2 regions of the Paenibacillus sp. FSL P2-0121 genome follow, and region 2 is predicted to be linked to the other one. Evidence: riboswitches for the same ligand, from Rfam matches in the RefSeq annotation. Region 2 holds a riboswitch; the other holds the start of a gene.
What was found. A riboswitch is a leader RNA that binds a small molecule or an ion and turns the genes downstream of it on or off. The one in region 2 is predicted to bind cyclic di-AMP.
Positions count from the first base shown of each region.

Region 1: it holds a riboswitch for cyclic di-AMP, as region 2 does, so the genes downstream of both, MKY54_RS00190 (3D domain-containing protein) here and MKY54_RS26345 (alpha/beta hydrolase) in region 2, are expected to answer to the same signal.

Region 1 covers NZ_CP150245.1:35,423-44,283, reverse strand. Annotated here, with positions in the region: gene rnmV (ribonuclease M5) at 1-335, opposite strand, end outside; gene MKY54_RS00190 (3D domain-containing protein) at 512-1,678, opposite strand; cyclic di-AMP (ydaO/yuaA leader) riboswitch at 1,964-2,193, opposite strand; gene MKY54_RS00185 (TatD family hydrolase) at 2,392-3,162, opposite strand; gene MKY54_RS00180 (HD domain-containing protein) at 3,214-4,497, opposite strand; gene MKY54_RS00175 (AbrB/MazE/SpoVT family DNA-binding domain-containing protein) at 4,793-5,047, shown strand; gene rsmI (16S rRNA (cytidine(1402)-2'-O)-methyltransferase) at 5,467-6,378, opposite strand; gene MKY54_RS00165 (tRNA1(Val) (adenine(37)-N6)-methyltransferase) at 6,375-7,148, opposite strand; gene yabA (DNA replication initiation control protein YabA) at 7,258-7,623, opposite strand; gene MKY54_RS00155 (stage 0 sporulation family protein) at 7,654-8,454, opposite strand; gene holB (DNA polymerase III subunit delta') at 8,594-8,861, opposite strand, start outside.
Region 2 covers NZ_CP150245.1:5,981,027-5,989,887, reverse strand. Annotated here, with positions in the region: gene MKY54_RS26370 (endo-1,4-beta-xylanase) at 1-569, shown strand, start outside; gene MKY54_RS26365 (alpha-glucuronidase family glycosyl hydrolase) at 652-2,706, shown strand; gene MKY54_RS26360 (Nif3-like dinuclear metal center hexameric protein) at 2,725-3,525, shown strand; gene MKY54_RS26355 (hypothetical protein) at 3,610-3,783, shown strand; partial or broken gene MKY54_RS26350 (glyoxalase) at 3,861-3,956, opposite strand; cyclic di-AMP (ydaO/yuaA leader) riboswitch at 4,218-4,404, shown strand; gene MKY54_RS26345 (alpha/beta hydrolase) at 4,492-5,319, shown strand; gene selD (selenide, water dikinase SelD) at 5,841-6,902, shown strand; gene mnmH (tRNA 2-selenouridine(34) synthase MnmH) at 6,961-7,998, shown strand; gene MKY54_RS26330 (cysteine desulfurase family protein) at 8,034-8,861, shown strand, end outside.

The DNA.
Region 1 (8,861 bases), 1.0 Mb from region 2:
TCAAAAGAGGTATGTACATTACGCAGCGCATGACGAATCGCCTCTGGCGATGCATTCTCTACACCGATATCCCCTTTTCGAGTTGCGTCCTTCTCTGGAATAAAAGCATGCTTGCAGCCCGGCACCTTCGCTGAAACGATTTTACGAATTCGCTCCCCAGCATGGTCCGGGTCCGTAAGAATAATAACCCCTCTACGTTCCATAGCAAGCGCGATCTTAGCAATTACAGTCCGGTTTACAGCAGAGCCGCCTGTCTCAATGGTATCCGCTTCTACAGCACGCTTAATGGCTACGGTATCGCTTTTGCCTTCAACGACGATTAATTCCTTAATCATATTTCTTGACTCCTTCCAAAAAAAGCAAAAAGAAGAGGATTCGCTCCTCTTCTTTTGGTTAAAGAATGTATAAGTGATGAGCGGTTGCTCTGCGATCAACGAAATGATCATCCAGCGTTCCTTAACGGTTATCATCACTATAGCTTATCAAAGGATTTTTTGCAAAAGCTTCAGTTCTAGTTAAGCTCTGGTTTCACAGGTCCAATCACATAAACGGTACGTGATTTACGGCCGAAATTACGAGCATGGCTCAGGGAATCATAATAGACATCCACTTTATTGCCTTTAATGGCACCGCCAGTATCCTCTGCACGGCGGAATCCAAGCCCATCGATATAAACCCACCAGCCAATAGGAATTACATTCGGATCTACTGCAATTGTACGACCTTCCGTTACGCGTGTTCCGGAGGCAGTTTTAGTACCTATCCCTGGCTCTTCTGACGAATAAGCTGTCATGGAGACGTTCTTAATCATCTTCTTGTACTCAAAGTCTACGCCAGCCTTGCTTGTGACGTTCTTAGTCTTAGCGCTAACTTTAGTCGTTTTGGAGGTAGTGCTTGATTTGGAAGTTGTTGTAGCTTTAGCAACTACAGTAGGCTTAGGAAGTGCTTTAGTACCAACGGCAATGATCTTATCTTTTGTTACCGTTTGTACTTCCTTGCCGATCATGCGCATAGAGGCCAGTTCTCCGTCTTGATAGATCTTTTCAATATGCTGAACCATGACGCCTGGTTTGCCTGCCTGTGCCACTCTAACTGTTCCCACAGTAAGGGAGGGATCTGCTGTCTTAATAACACGGAAAGGTAAGTTAGTTGTTCGCTGTACCGTTTGCTTGTTGATACGAACGATCTTAATCTCCATGTCAGCAGAGATGGTGGTGTCTAACGAAGGAAAAATCTTATCATAGCCTTCTAGGTTGATACCCAGTTTGTCAATCGCTTGACCGATAGTGTCTTCGGTCGTATATAACGTTTTTGTTGCTCCGTCCGCAGTAAGGCTAAATTTCTGCGCACGATTGATAACGACACGGTCACCGTCTTTTATTTCATCACTCAGACCTAAAGATAATTCATCATGCGGCTGCAGCGAAATTTGCTCTTTCTCCAACACATCACCAAGAAGTGCTTCTCGCGTTTCAAGTGTCTGTGTTTGCCCGTCTATTACTAAAACTAATTGTTTATTACTTTGACCGTGTACGTACAGCAGAATTAACAGCGCGATTGCGATTGAAATCACACCTGCAAGTAAAAGTACGCGAGTATTTACTTGCTCCCACCGTAATGCGAAAGACCTGCTGGATGACTGCGAATCATGGGATACCTCTGGTTGGAATAAGCCCATTCTCTCCATCCTCCTTACATAGCCTCGTCGTCAATTTGTATATCATGAGGACTGAATTTCTTTGACGAAACTATTTGAGATTGTCACAGGATACGCACGTATTAACTTAGCGTCTCCTGCTCATGGATCGCCTGCTCGGCACAGCTACTCCCACACCTGTTATATAACAGTATGCGGGCAACATTCAGTTTATTCAAAAATAAAGAAGCCTAAAAAGAGTTCTCTTGAGGACTCTTTCGTGGCTTCTCCGATGTCAGAATACGCGGGAATGTTTGTGCACGAGGTTGCCTCTCTTACTTGCGCTTACGGGGTTAGCTGTCGGGTTCGGACGAAAGAGAGACGCCCTATTTCAGGTCACCCGCTCACGGCGGTTGCCCTTAAATTCACCCCAAAGACCACGTGAAGAAATCAAATATTGTTCTGCGGCAATTCCTAGTCGTATTCAAGATACAGGCATGCGGCAGTTCAATATTGGTTCCCCCGTTCTCCATACGGAGACTCAGCGAGACGATCCATGAATCAATGGCTGTCACAATAACAACAGCTCACATCACTGAAAAGATGATATCCTGTTTTGATGCATGTTGTAAAGGACGATTCAACCACGTTTACGCAAATATATGGTTAAAATATTGTAATAATCAGCCGTTTTTATATTAAAAAAGTTTAATATATCGGCCATTCTCTATTTTTCACCCGTTTTACTCCTGTTTTCAGACAATCCCAAATCGTTCCAGTGCGTTCGCATACGTAATTTTAGCCAATTCTTCCCATGTTAACCCTTTAATTTCAGCCGCAGCCTCTGCTACTAACTTCACATGAGCACTCTCATTTCGCTTGCCTCGGAAGGGGTGTGGAGTCAAATATGGAGCGTCTGTTTCGATCAATAATCGGTCCAATGGCGTCTGTGCAAGCACCTCTTTAGGCACTCTGGCATTTTTGAACGTGATCGGTCCTCCAAATGACAAATGAAATCCTAGATCTAGACACATTTTTGCGGTTTCCCAGCTGCCTGAGAAAGAATGCATTACGCCACCAATTTCATTTGCTTTTTCCTCCCGTAAAATCCGTACGACATCTTCATGGGCATCACGGTCATGTATGCAGATTGGCATTTTTAGTTCACGGGCTAGTCCAATTTGTTTGCGGAAGACCTCCTGCTGCACATCCTTGGGAGAGGTATCCCAATAATAATCCAACCCAATCTCTCCGATGGCCACCACTTTCTCATGGCTGCAAAGAGAGGCGATCCAATCGAGGTCCCCCTCTTTCATATCAATCGCATCCTGTGGATGCCAGCCCACCGCTGCATAAATATAATCATAAGATTCAGCCAGCTTCATCGTTGAAGGGATCGTTTCCCGATTAAATCCTATATTGATCATCTTGCTAACTCCGGCCTCTACTGCACGAGCTATAACTTCCTCGCGATCCTCGTCGAATTGAGGCGCATCTAAATGTGTATGTGTGTCGAACAGATACATTTTAAAGCTCACTCCTTGTTGTTTTTATCAATAGTTCCATAAATATTTGTATTATTTTGCAAAAATCTCTGCTACAGAAGAGGGCAACCGTGTAAGGGCTTTTTTCAGCTTATCCTGTGGGAAATATAGGTGATATCTGCCACGATGAATTCCGCTTATTGAGCGCACAATATCCGATACCTCTGAAATTTCCCGCAATTGCTCATTGCGATCAAGCAGTAAAATTTGATTATTGTCGAAGGCTGCTCCTGGACGGAACACATCATAAGGCAAATCTGTCGGATAATCAATCTCTAAGTCATATTCTGGGTTAAGTCCCGCTCCCGCAAAACTGCTGCGGATTTCCGTAATCATATCTGTATCCAAATTCTCGATCTCTACATATTTATACAGTTTACGATGAATAAAACGGGTACACAAGTCGCTTAATAACTCATCTTCTTCAAGTGTCCATTGCATAAAAGCAGTCTGTATCAGTGCCTCATCAAGCATTAAATATTGTTTCACTGTTACTTCTCCTCGAAAGAGATCTTCCAGCGGAGCGATCATAAAGCGAAATTTGTACCCCTCTTGGAACAATTCTTTAGCTCTACGGAAGATTTGACGCAAAATAATTTCAGAGCTGCGCGTCACCGGATGAAAATATACCTGCCAGTACATTTGATAACGCGACATTAAATAATCTTCAATGGCATGCATACCTGATTCTTTTACTACAATCCGCCCATTATAAGGACGAAGCATTCTCAAAATCCGATCAATGTCGATGGTTCCATAGTTTACACCTGTATAGTACGCATCACGCAGCAAATAATCCATACGATCAGCATCCAGCGGACTGGAAACCAAATTGACAACAATTTCATGCTCATATGTCTTAGAGATAACTGAGGCTACTTTACGAGGAAAATCTTCCTCCACATCACGCAATATTTCGGTGATCTCCGTGTCCTCCAAAATAATTCGGCAGGTCCAATCCTCATGGTTCATTTCAAAAGCTTCTTCTATAGAATGTGAAAATGGACCATGCCCTAAATCATGCAGCAAAGCCGCACACAAAGTAAGCAAACTTTCTTCAGGAATCCAATCCTTATACCCGCTGCGCTCAAATTGCGAAATGATTCTGCGTGTAATTTCATATACTCCTAAAGAATGAGAAAAACGACTATGCTCTGCACCATGAAAAGTGAGATATGAGGTACCTAACTGGCGAATCCGGCGTAAACGCTGAAATTCTTTTGTATTAATTAGTCGCCAAATAATCGTATCCTGTACGTGAATATAATTATGAACGGGATCCTTGAAAACTTTTTCTTCCGTGAGCGGCTGCTTCATGAGATCAACTCCTTCTAATAATTTAATATGATTTTAACTAATATCAGTATATAATAAATAATTATGTCGTACTTTGTCGAAAAGTATCATTTTTGGTCTTGGTAAATCGACAAAATGCTTTCAGGGTAATTCTTAATTTTTATAGGGACATTCAAAGTTCTTATGGAAATTTTCTTATTCAGCCTATGAAAAAAGGTTGACTGATTTGGGAATCGTTGGTATTATAAGTATCATAAAACAGTGAACAATGTCGAATAATGACGTTTTTGGAACATTGAGAGGAGTAACGATTGTTATGATGAAATCAACAGGAATTGTAAGAAAAGTAGACGAACTTGGACGGGTTGTTATTCCTATTGAATTACGCCGTACACTTGGCATTGGCGAAAAGGACGCACTGGAAATTTACGTTGATGGCGAACGGATTATGCTTAAAAAGTATGAGCCTGCCTGCATTTTCTGTGGCAACGCTGAGAACGTAACTTACTTTAAAGGAAAAATAGTTTGTCATGAATGCATATCTTCCATCCCTACCCCTGTGACAAACTAAATTAAATAGTATATAATAGAACTAATCAAATTGTTAATTCTAACCTTTTCATATCTCCTTGACCTCCCGTGACCGCGGGAGGTATTTTTTATGTCTGGGTTTGCCCTCCTGGTTATCCCCTCCCTAAGGGCAATGTGCTTCAAGACGGAACTAGTAATACTTAGTTGTATTTCTTACAGTTATTTTAAATGATTTTTACCATTAAACGAATTAATTGTATTTTGTACACTTATATTTCCTATATCTCCGTGAAATCAATCCTTTCCACCTTTATAACTGTATGAAGTACAACTAAACGAACAAATACATAAAAAAATTCAAAAATAACTGTACAAAATACATTTAACCCACAGATAAATCACTCAAGCTCGAAACGGCTCCAAAAATCCTTAGTTATTCTAGGAATTCGTCTATAACACTTACTCTTCTGCTCTATCAAGCAACGCATTATAAATATCCCGTTTGGCTACACCCCGGTCTGATGCCGCTTTTTTCATAGCCTCTTTCCGTGGTACATCCTGTGCTTCGTAATGAGCTACATGATCTTCAATGCTTAACTGACGCCACCACGCCGATTCTGCGATTTCTGCATCTTCCTTGCTCTCCCCTTCTACGACAATAACATATTCGCCTAGCGGAGGATGTTCAGCCAGCCATAGTGTACATTCCTCAATCGAACCGCGTAGAAACTCCTCATATCTTTTCGTTAATTCACGTGCCAACACAATCTGGCGATTACCGAATGCTTCTTGAAGATGAGCAAGTGTCTTAACTACGCGATGGGGAGATTCGTAGAACAACAAAGTGCCTTGAGCCGAACGAAGTGGACTTAATACTGCTCGGATGTCCTTACGCTCTCGGGGAAGAAAGCCGATAAAGGTGAACGTATTCGTAGATAGACCAGAAGCGATCAAAGCTGACAACGCTGCGTTAGCTCCAGGGATAGGAATCACCGGAATTCCATGACTTATAGCAAGGGCTACAAGATCCGCTCCAGGGTCAGAAATCGCTGGTAAACCGGCGTCGCTGACGAGTGCCAAATTTTTTCCTTCTATTATATAGCGTACAAGCTCAGGTCCACTGGCGGCCTTATTATGCTCATGATAACTAAACAACATCGAAGGTGAAATCTCAAAGTGGCTGAGTAATTTTCGGGTCTGTCTCGTATCTTCCGCGGCAATAATATCACATTCCTGCAATGTACGGACTGCACGATAGGTCATATCCTCCAGATTACCGATAGGTGTAGCCACCAGAAAAAGCGACCCTATTGTCTCCTGAGTACTGGTATTAGTCTTGTTTTGAAAACTGCTTTGACATGATATCTTCATGATTTACCCTCTTTAGCACCATAGTAGATGTCCATAATCTCTGGACAGTATTGATTGTCCTCATTATATACGATGAGCGGTGGTTGTAAACGAACCTCAGGCTTTCCATCACGTGCGGCTTCGATTAATACCATATTTGCCTCCAGGTGGGCACGTGGATGTACAAACCGAATAATCTTTGGCTCGAGTCTATATTGTCTCATAAGACTGATAATATCAACCAACCGTTGTGGTTTATGAACCATACTTACCTTTCCGCCCGTCCGAACCAATCGCACACAAGCCTGAATGACCTCCTCCAGTGTACAGCCTATCTCATGGCGAGCCATAGCTTGATGGTTGTTCAGCTTCAGATCACTGCCATTAAGCGGCATATAAGGAGGGTTCACCGTTATTGCATCATACACACCATGTCCTGCGGTAGTATATAACTCGCGCAAATCACCTTCATGAATTACAACCTGATCCTGAAGGCCATTTAGAGCCACGCTACGACGAGCCATATCAGCTAAACGAGGTTGTATTTCAATGCCTTCTATAGAAGCTTTTGTCCGGGTAGTCATTAAAATCGGTATTACACCATTTCCCGTACAAAGATCTAGAACTCTTCCACGTGGCGGAACACTGGCGAAACGAGCAAGCAATACAGCATCCATAGAAAAACTAAATACTTCATCACTTTGAATAATGCGCAGGTCATGTGTTAGTAAATCATCCACCCGCTCCGTCGGTAACAAGGGGACAGATATATCATTAAAAGAATTCGTCATGTAATAATCTCCTAAAGGTTTTGATGAGAAAAACTTGTTTCAAAGGCATATGCCTATGGGCTAAAATTCAAAAAAAACCGTAGGATTAATCTCCTACGGCTGGATATCCTCATTTATTAAGAAAAGAAAGACAGAACAGACAGTCACCTTCCGTGCGTAAATGTCCAAAATAAACATTACAGATGTGAAAGCCTTCGTGGTAAAGTCGAGCCAAGTTGTCATAACCTTCCCCGACAACCTCTTCTGTTCCCTCTCCGGTAGCTAAAAGAGCTTCCGCCTCCGCAGAATCTACGGTAGGATCCAAAGGTGCATCCCGCTTTAAAATTTTGCGAAGCTGTTCATTCTCCAGAGTTAACCTCTGGTTAGCTTCCATCAGTTCTTTTACCGTCTGTTTCCATTCTCCAAGATTGGCGCGCATCGTTTCCATCTGCGCTTCCATATCCTGCATGTGTGCAAATATATTTTTCTTCTCCAAGTTTCCACCCCGAAAGTAACCTTATATGGTTTACTTGACGACAACATCATCCATTGGAAGTTCCTTAACTTTGCCCACTTCAAACAACTGTACATGAACCGTACGGTTTCCGGCATTGATCCCTACTACTTTGCCATCCCCCAATGAGGTCACGACAATCTTGCCGACCGCTGGCATTTCTTCCTTTACACTCTCATAATTGTCATGCTCAAATTTCAAACAACACATCAGACGTCCACAAAGTCCGGAAATCTTGGTCGGATTAAGTGAAAGGTTCTGATCCTTGGCCATTTTTATGGATACGGGTTCAAAATCCCCTAACCAAGAGGAGCAGCAAAGCACTCGTCCACAAGGTCCAAGTCCACCTAGCATCTTAGCTTCATCACGTACCCCAATTTGCCGAAGCTCAATGCGGGTCCGAAAAATACTTGCCAGATCCTTAACCAATTCTCTAAAGTCAACGCGTCCTTCAGCCGTAAAGTAAAATATAATCTTATTACGGTCAAAAGTAAACTCTACATCTACGAGCTTCATTTTGAGACCGTGGTCGCGTATTTTATTTAAACAGGTGGTAAAAGCCTCCTTAGCGGCGCTTTTGTTCTCCTCAACAACGCGTGCGTCGGTTTCTCCGGCAATACGCATCACTTTTTTGAGGGGTAGTACAACATCGGACTCCTCCACCTCTTTTTTGCCTACGACAACCTTACCGTATTCCACCCCACGTGCTGTCTCAACAATAACACATTGATCTCGTTCAATCGGAAAATCAAGTGGATCAAAATAATATATTTTACCCGCTTTTTTAAAACGGACACCTACTACGCTGTACAAAAATTAACCCCCTTGTTTGCCGGTAAAAGGAACCTATGGGCATGTCCGCTCCCTGATGATCCATGCTTGTCCTTCCTCGTCTGTTAAAACGATACTTCCAGGTAAAGCGACATCCGGAGGATATATCATTGCTAATCCTTTAACTTTCCAGTCGGATTAAGAACTGCTCCAGACACAACTGGGCATTGGCATTGGAACGCAGCTTCTTAGTACTCTCTGCAGCATATCCCATATAAGCCACCCATTGTTCCGCACTGCGCCCACGGGCATGCCTGGAAATAAAGTCTAACTGATCTATAAAAACGATACTTTCGTGCTTGCGGTACAGGAAGTAGAGCATATCTTTAAACCATAGATGGAACATGCTGAAAAGGATATCCAAATGTTCAGCGAGCCCAGTCTTGAAC
Region 2 (8,861 bases):
CAAAGTGGCTGGACATTGTCGGACCGGAGTTTATCGGCAAAGCGTTTGAATTCGCTCATGAAGCCGATCCTAAGGCTTTATTATTCTACAACGACTATAACGAGTCTAATCCTCTTAAGCGTGACAAAATCTATAAAATGGTGAAGTCGCTGCTGGAACAAGGAGTGCCGATCCATGGCGTCGGATTGCAAGCCCACTGGAATCTATACGATCCGGACTTAGATGAAATACGTGCTGCTATTGAGAAGTATGCATCTTTAGGGCTTCAGCTCCAATTGACAGAGCTGGATGTGTCCATGTTCCGTTTCGATGACAAACGAATGGATTTAAAGGTTGCACCTGCCGAACTGCTCGAGCTGCAGGCAGAGCGCTATGAAGCGATGTTTGCTCTGTTGAAAGAATACCGCGACGTGATTAGCTCAGTCACTTTCTGGGGAGCAGCGGATGACTATACATGGCTGGACGGCTTCCCTGTTCGGGGACGGAAAAATTGGCCATTTCTATTCGATGAGCAGCATAATCCTAAGCCAGCGTATCACCAATTGCTTAACGCTGTCACCAAATCATAGAGCGGGTAACCTGCTCAAGCTTGCGAATCATGAACCCGTCCTTTTCAATCCAGGGCGGGTTATTTATACGGGAGGAATAAACATGACAAATACCGCTTATGAGGCTTGGCTCAATTATGGTCAGCTGAAATCAGGATCTCTATACAATCAATATATAGATTGGTGTGTTGAGTTGGTAGTAACGGAGGACAACGAGACGATTCAGGCGGCAGCCGCGGAATTCATACAGGGGATGACCTCTATGCTGGGCAAAGCGCCACTGCTCACAGCGAAACCTGAAGGACCGTGTATCGTTATAGGAACCTTCCAAGGGGGGAATCCATTAATTAGTAGAGTATTCGCAGGAGAACGAACCGATTCACTGGGTCCTGAAGGTTTCCTTATACGTACAAATGCTACTGAGCAATGTATCGCTGTCGGTGCTTCAACGCCTGTTGGAATATTGTATGGCGTATTCCATCTGTTACGGCTGATAGGAACAGAAAGCGAGATAGACGCTCTGAATTTGTCTATGAATCCGGTGAACGGCCTGCGAATGATTAATCACTGGGATAATTTTGATGGCAGTATTGAACGTGGCTATGCTGGACGGTCCTTTTTTTACGAGTCCAATCAATTTCTTAACGATACAAAGCGGCTGCGTGATTATGCCAGATTGATGTCCTCTGTGGGGATCAACGCGATTTCGATTAACAATGTGAATGTTCATGAGCTTGAATCTCTATTTATAACGGAGCAATATTTGCCTGATATCGCGTTAATTGCAGGAATATTCCGCGTATACGGAATTAAGCTATTCCTCAGTGCTAACTTCGCCAGCCCGATACAGATCGGAGCATTGGAGACAGCTGATCCACTGGACCCAGCGGTGCGGCAATGGTGGAAAGATAAGGCTGGTGAGGTTTATCGAGTGATCCCTGATTTTGGCGGGTTTGTGGTCAAAGCAGATTCAGAAAATCGACCAGGGCCATTCACTTACGGGCGTGACCATGCCGATGGCGCTAATATGCTGGGAGAAGCACTGGAGCCGTTTGGCGGAATCGTGATTTGGCGTTGTTTCGTATATAACTGCAAGCAGGATTGGCGTGACCGTAAGACCGATCGGGCCAGAGCAGCGTATGATCATTTCAAACCATTGGATGACCGTTTTAATGATAATGTAGTGCTGCAAATCAAGAATGGACCGATGGATTTTCAAGTCAGAGAACCGGTATCTCCGTTGTTTGGCGCACTGGAACATACCAATCATCTGATGGAGTTTCAGATTGCTCAAGAATATACGGGGCAGCAGCGGCATCTCTGTTATCTCGTTCCACAGTGGAAAGAAGTCCTTGATTTCAATACTTATGCCAAAGGGCAAACTACGCTTGTGAAACATATTGTGGACGGATCGGTGTGGGGAAATAAATATAATGGTGTGGCTGCTGTAACTAATGTTGGGGATGACATGAACTGGACGGGGCATGGGTTAGCTCAAGCCAATCTGTATGGATATGGGAGATTAATTTGGAATCCGGAGCTGACGGCAAAAGAAATCGCTGAGGAATGGATTCGCCTTACCTTTGGCACTGATGAAGGTCTAGTGGCTGCTATTCGCGGGATGTTAATGGACTCATGGAGGATTTACGAATCTTACACAGCTCCATTAGGTGTGGGCTGGATGGTTAATCCGGATCATCATTATGGGCCGAATGTGGATGGATATGAATACGCCAAGTGGGGAACGTACCATTATGCGGATCATAAGGGCATTGGTGTGGATCGTTCAGTCAAATCGGGAACGGGGTATAGCGGACAGTATATGGGTCTTAATGCATCAAATTATGAGAATCTAGCGTCTTGTCCAGAAGAGCTGCTGCTGTTCTTCCATCATGTTCCATACACGCATGTTCTGCAATCGGGGCAAACGGTTATACAACATATCTACGATACTCATTTCGAGGGGGCAGAGCAGGCTGCACAGCTTCTAGCAACATGGGAATCACTTGAAGGCAGCATGGATAGTGGATTGTATGTGCAAGTGAAGCAACGTCTTGAAGAGCAAGCAGAGCATGCGCAGGAATGGAGAGATCGGATCAATACGTATTTTTACCGCAAGAGCGGAATTGAGGATCTTAAAGGCAGAAAGATTTATTAGATTTTGAACCGAGGGATGATGATAGTGAGCCTCACGATTAGAGCGATTTTGAAAGATTTAATGGGAACTGTGGAACAGGTAGAAGGGACTGTGGATATTCTGAACCCAGGGGAACCGAAAACTGAAGTCACAGGGATTATTACGGCCTTTTCTGCCACACAAAATATTGTGGAGCAAGCAATAGCGTTAGGAGCCAATTTGCTGATCACGCATGAAGGTGTATTTTATAGCCATCATGCGGCGAACGAGTGGTTAGAAGGTGATCCGGTTTATCATGCGAAAAAAAGTCTGATCGGACATTCCCCAATAGCTATTTTTCGTTATCATGATTATTGGCATCGGCAAGAGCCAGATGGGATTATGATGGGTTTGCTGCGAGAGCTGGATTGGTCAGACTATGTGGAAGAGCAGCAAGCGGCTGCTACGATTCTCACTATTCCTGCCATGACTGTACTGGAAGCTGCTCAGTATATTAAAAGTAAGCTAGGGATCTCTTATGTACGCGCTGCTGGTGACCTGTCTCTGTCCTGCAAACGCATAGGGATATTAGTAGGTTACAGAGGGGGCGGGACGATGGCTATTCCACTTTTTAATGATCACAATCTTGATTTAATTATTGCTGGAGAAGGACCAGAGTGGGAGACTCCGGAATATGTGCGGGATGCAGGGCACCAAGGCAGATCTAAAGCGCTCATCATGTTAGGTCATGCGGAGAGTGAAGCGCCGGGGATGAAATATTTAGCTGAAATCTTAGCAGACAAATATCCCATGCTTCCTACCCGGTTCATTGCTGAACAACCCATCTATCAGATGGTTTAATCTGGGGAAATTAAGAGTACGGAATAAATAAACATATTATGGAGAAAATGAAGGGAAACAGGTCACTGAGAAAGGAGTGTTTCAATGGAAATTCCTTTGGAGGCTGATGAAGTATTAAGTCGGATCAAAAAGCTGCAAAGCGACGGAAGCTCGATCAGTAAAAAACAAGTAAAGCAAAGCGACCCAGAGCTTATGAGAAGTGCGCTGTTCTTTTTTCCAAGCTGGGAGCATGCATTGAAAAACGCCGATCTTTTGTAGCCATAGTATTGTAAAAGGAAGCTAAGTGGACAAGGGGATATCTCTGATTCTGCTTAGCTTTTTTCTTTTTTATGAAATCATTCGTGCTGTTCATGTGAAATAATATTAACAAGCTTGCCAAACGGATCGGGGACATAGAAACGACGAACACCCCAAGGTACAGAAACTGGCCCAATATTGGTATTGAAGATTGTCGTTTCTTATTAAATAGGAAAGTACTGGTGAATCACCCCCTTTTTCGCTTGCTTCAGAGCTGTTTTTCTAAAGAAAACGAGTAAACAAGAGCAAAAGAAAGAGAAAATGAAGAGTATGCTTAATATGAAATGAAAAGCATTGCTTTCAACATTATTTTGACCAGAGCCCTCCTTTACAAGAAAACCTTACAAGAGTATGATTCATCTCAGAACTGAGAATTATCTTAAATTTACAATTACATAAGCAATCCGCTTAATTTCCGTTTCTGGAAAGCGGGGGAACCAACAACTGGCAGCCGATGTGAGAGTCGGCACTGGTTATGGGGTGAATCCTGTTCCGGGTGCATAATATGCATCCCTGCAGGTAGGGCAACTCTCACTGCCCGAATCCGACAGCTAACCTCGTAAGCGTATGGAGAGAGGATGAATGGCGTGTTTAGTGATGAATAGCCACAGAGAATCCCTCTGTGGTTTTTTGCTGCGTTTTTAAGCAGATATAGTCGTAGAATTTATTATGAAAGAGGTGTTACCTTTGCCTATCGCTAAACTGAACGGAACTTCGCTCTATTATGAAATCAATGGAACTGGCACTCCGGTTGTGTTTATCCATGGACATGGATTAACACACAGTATGTTCAAACCACAGCTGGAGTATTTTTCCGATAAATATAAAGTGATTTTGTGCGATTTACGGGGGAATGGCAAGTCTGGTAAACTGCTGGAGGCCCCACATGAGATTATTGAGACGCAATGTCTGGATCTGATTATGCTGTTGAATGACCTAGGTATCCGTGAAGCAGTTTTTGTAGGAATCGCCTATGGTGGCTTAGTCGTTCAGCATATTGCCAAACAATATCCTGAGCGTGTAAAAGCCATTGTGGTCGCGGATAGCTTTTGTAGGACTCACGGATCAACAATAGTAGGGAAAATACAAACTATGGCAGCATATTGCAGTTTACTAATGTATTATCTCCCAAGCGAGCTGGTGTTGCCTTCGATTCGGATGATGTACCGAGAGCGCTGGAGTCTGGCCTACAATGAGATTAGAAGAGGGCTGCTGGACAAACGTCCCCGGGAGCTATATCGGCAAAGGCTGGCTACGAGCCATGTTGATTACACCAGATGTTTAAAGGCTTTTAAACGTCCCGCTTTATGTATTGTAGGGGACTTCAATGAATTTGGAGTGAATTGTATGAAGGAAATGGTGTCTCAGCTGCCACATGCGCAGTTGGCGATTATTCCGAACGCATTAGATCCAAGTAATCTGTGCCAACCGGAGCAATTCAATGCGATTCTTCAACGTTTCTTAGAGAAGCAGCAGGGTACTCAGCAGATTAGCTGATCTATTGGGAGACCTTCACAAGCGAAGCGTTTAAGTGAGAAAAAAGACGTCCCATAGCCAGGGAGCACGAGCTGGCTATGGGACGTCCTTTTGGGTTGAACTTTAGGGGAATTCTCCCTAAAGTGAAGGAGATTATGGCTCCTAGAACATGGATTAGGGAAAACTTCCCTAATAATAGGATGTTTTTAGGGAGGATTTCCCTAATATAATGGACATCCAATTAAAGGCTGGCTTATCCGTAGTGAAATCTACGAATGAGCCAGCCTTTGGTTATTTTACTAACCGATGGATGTTGAACATTTACAAGCATATTGTACCTAGAACGCTACTTAATGTCCCTACCCTACCACAGCACCAAATATAGCTCACCCGACGTGGGAAAGAACAGTAGGCCCTAAGTAGTGAAGGTAAGTGTATAGAAGGAGGCGTAGTAAGCAACGCATCTGCTACTCTTGCATTTTGTACAATGCGATCTACTCGTGTAAGATTAAGATAATTCATACTAAAGGAGCTGAGTCATGATGTCTCAAGCTGAAACTATAAAACTGACTTCATTATCTTCAAAAGGGGGCTGCGGCTGCAAAATCGGTCCCGCTGATCTCATGCAGGTTATTCGCAGTCTGCCACCAACTGTTCCTAACCCGGATCTACTTGTAGGTCTGGACACTAGTGATGATGCAGGGGTGTACCGTTTAAGTGATGAATTAGCGTTAGTGCAAACTGTTGATTTTTTCACGCCGATCGTGGATGATCCCTATTCATTTGGTCAAATTGCAGCAGCCAATGCATTAAGCGATATTTATGCGATGGGTGGAAAGCCGCTTACGGTGCTTAATATTGTGGCCTTCCCTATTTCTGTTTTAGATAAAAGCATTCTCGGTGACATTTTGCGCGGTGCAGCGGATAAAGTACAGGAAGCAGGAGCTACTCTTGTGGGCGGACATTCCATCGACGATAAAGAGCCCAAATTCGGATTGGCCGTTACGGGCCTTGTGCATCCTGACAAAGTAAGAACGAATGCGGGCGCCAAGGTGGGAGACAAGCTGGTTCTAACGAAGCCTATCGGTGTGGGGATCTTAACAACTTCCATTAAAAAGGATCAGCTATCTCCTGAAGAAACCACACGCCTTACGACAGTAATGTCTACTTTGAATAAAAAAGCGGCTGAAATCATGGAGCCTTATGATGTACATGCTTGTACAGATGTTACCGGATTTGGGCTACTGGGACATGCCTCGGAAATGGCTAAAGGGAGCGGCACGGGCCTGATCATTCGTCAAGGCGATGTACCTATGCTGCCAAGAGTAAGAGAGCTTGCGGAACAGGGATTTGTTCCAGGAGGCACTAAGAATAACTTTGCCCATCTGGAAGGCAGCATTCTTTATCCGGAAGAGATGGACCAACTAAGCCGCTATATTCTATGTGACGCTGTGACTTCTGGCGGATTGCTGATCTCTGTGGCCCCTGAACAAAGCGAAGATTTGCTAAAAGAGTTAGTAGATGCAGGGGTAGAAGCGGCATTGATCGGAGAGGTAACGGAAGAGCATCCGGGTCAGATTACAGTTATAGCTGCTGTGGAATAACTGTTGTATATCAGCTTAGAGCAAATTATAAAGGTTAGCCACCAGAGGAGAGAGCATATTGTTTCAGGACATTACACTGGAAGAACTTAGAGTGTTAAAAAACAAGAAGCAGATCACCATTATTGATGTTAGATCTCCTTCTGAATATAAAGATGCAACGCTGCCGGATAGTTTGAATATTCCTTTTTTTGATGATCAGGAACGGGCTGAAGTAGGGACGTTGTATAAACAGACAAGTGTGCAGGCCGCGAAAGAACGTGGTTTGGAGATTGCTGCGGCAAAACTGCCTTCTTTTGTCAAAGAATTTGCAGCGATTCAAGGAGACAAAGCTGTATTCTGCTGGAGGGGAGGTATGCGCAGCCGTACAACTGCGACCGTACTCTCTTTAATGGATATTCATGCTTACCGGCTGATAGGCGGCTATAAGGCTTATCGTAAATGGGTGCTCGACGAATTGGAGTCCTATGAATGTAAGGCGAAGTCTTATGTGATTCACGGAAATACAGGCACAGGTAAAACCAATCTGTTACACCGCCTGAAAGCGCAAGGCTACCCCGTTCTGGATTTGGAAGGGATGGCAGGTCATCGCGGTTCTATTTTTGGTGAGATTGGCCTTCGTGCGAACAATCAAAAAACGTTCGATAGTCTTCTTTTAGAGGAGTTAATTAAGATCGGGGATTCTCCTTATGTACTATTTGAAGCGGAGAGCAAAAAGATTGGTAAGGTAGTAATGCCCCCATTTATGGCCGAGCAAAAAGAGAGCGGAACGCAGATCTGGATTGAGATGCCTTTGCATGCCAGAGTGGAGCAAATCCTTGAGGATTATCGGCCAGAAGAATACAAGGAGCAATGTATTTCTGCATTTCGGAGTATTAAATCCCGAATTCATATCCCTATTGCGGCAGAAATCGAGCGATGCTTGCAGGCAGATTTGTTCGGCGAAGCTGTGGCGCTGCTGCTAGAATATTACTATGATCCCAGATACGATTATACGTCCACTCAGTATGAAGGCATTGAGAGAGTTACTTTTAAAGTGAATAATCTGGATGAAGCTGAGACTGCTGTGCGTTCTTTTTTAAAACATCAAGAAGTATAAGTTTCGCGTTATGGTTAAAGGGGGCTTTACTTAATATGATCTATTTAGATTACAACGCTACAACACCAGTAGATAAGGAAGTAGCAGAGGTTATGATCCCTTATCTTTACGGTCATTTTGGGAATCCTTCAAGCAGTCATTCTTTGGGGCGTGAAGCTAAACTCGGAATAGAGCAGGCAAGAACACAGGTGGCTGATTTCCTGAATTGTGCGCCGGGTGAGGTGCTTTTTACCAGTGGGGGTAGTGAGTCTAATAATACTGTCATTAAAGGAGTAGCCCAAACGTATCGCCATAAAGGTAATCACATTATCCTGTCTGCTATTGAGCATCCAGCGGTAATTAAACCTTGTCAGTACCTGGAGCAGATGGGATACAACCTGACTTATGTACCTGTTGACTCGTATGGAATGGTGCAGGTTGACGATGTGAAAAAGCAGCTCACGGACCAAACCATTCTGGTCTCCATCATGCACTCTAATAACGAAACGGGTACGATCCAGCCGATCAAGGAAATAGCTGAGGTCTGCCACCAACGGGGCATTCTTATTCATACAGATGCTTCACAATCTGCGGGAAAAGTAGACCTCGATGTAGCGGATTTGGGAGTGGATTTTCTAACGCTTGCAGGCCATAAATTATATGCGCCCAAAGGCATTGGAGCATTGTACATTCGAGACGGCATTCACATTGAGCCTTTGATACACGGTGCGGGCCATGAACAGGGGCGAAGAGCGGGGACAGAAAATACACCCTACATTATTGGCTTAGGAAAAGCCTGTGAGCTTGCTGCTGACTCTGATTCTAGAAAAAGAGTTAAGCAAGTTACGGAGTATTTCTATGGAAGACTGCAGGAGTCTTTTGGC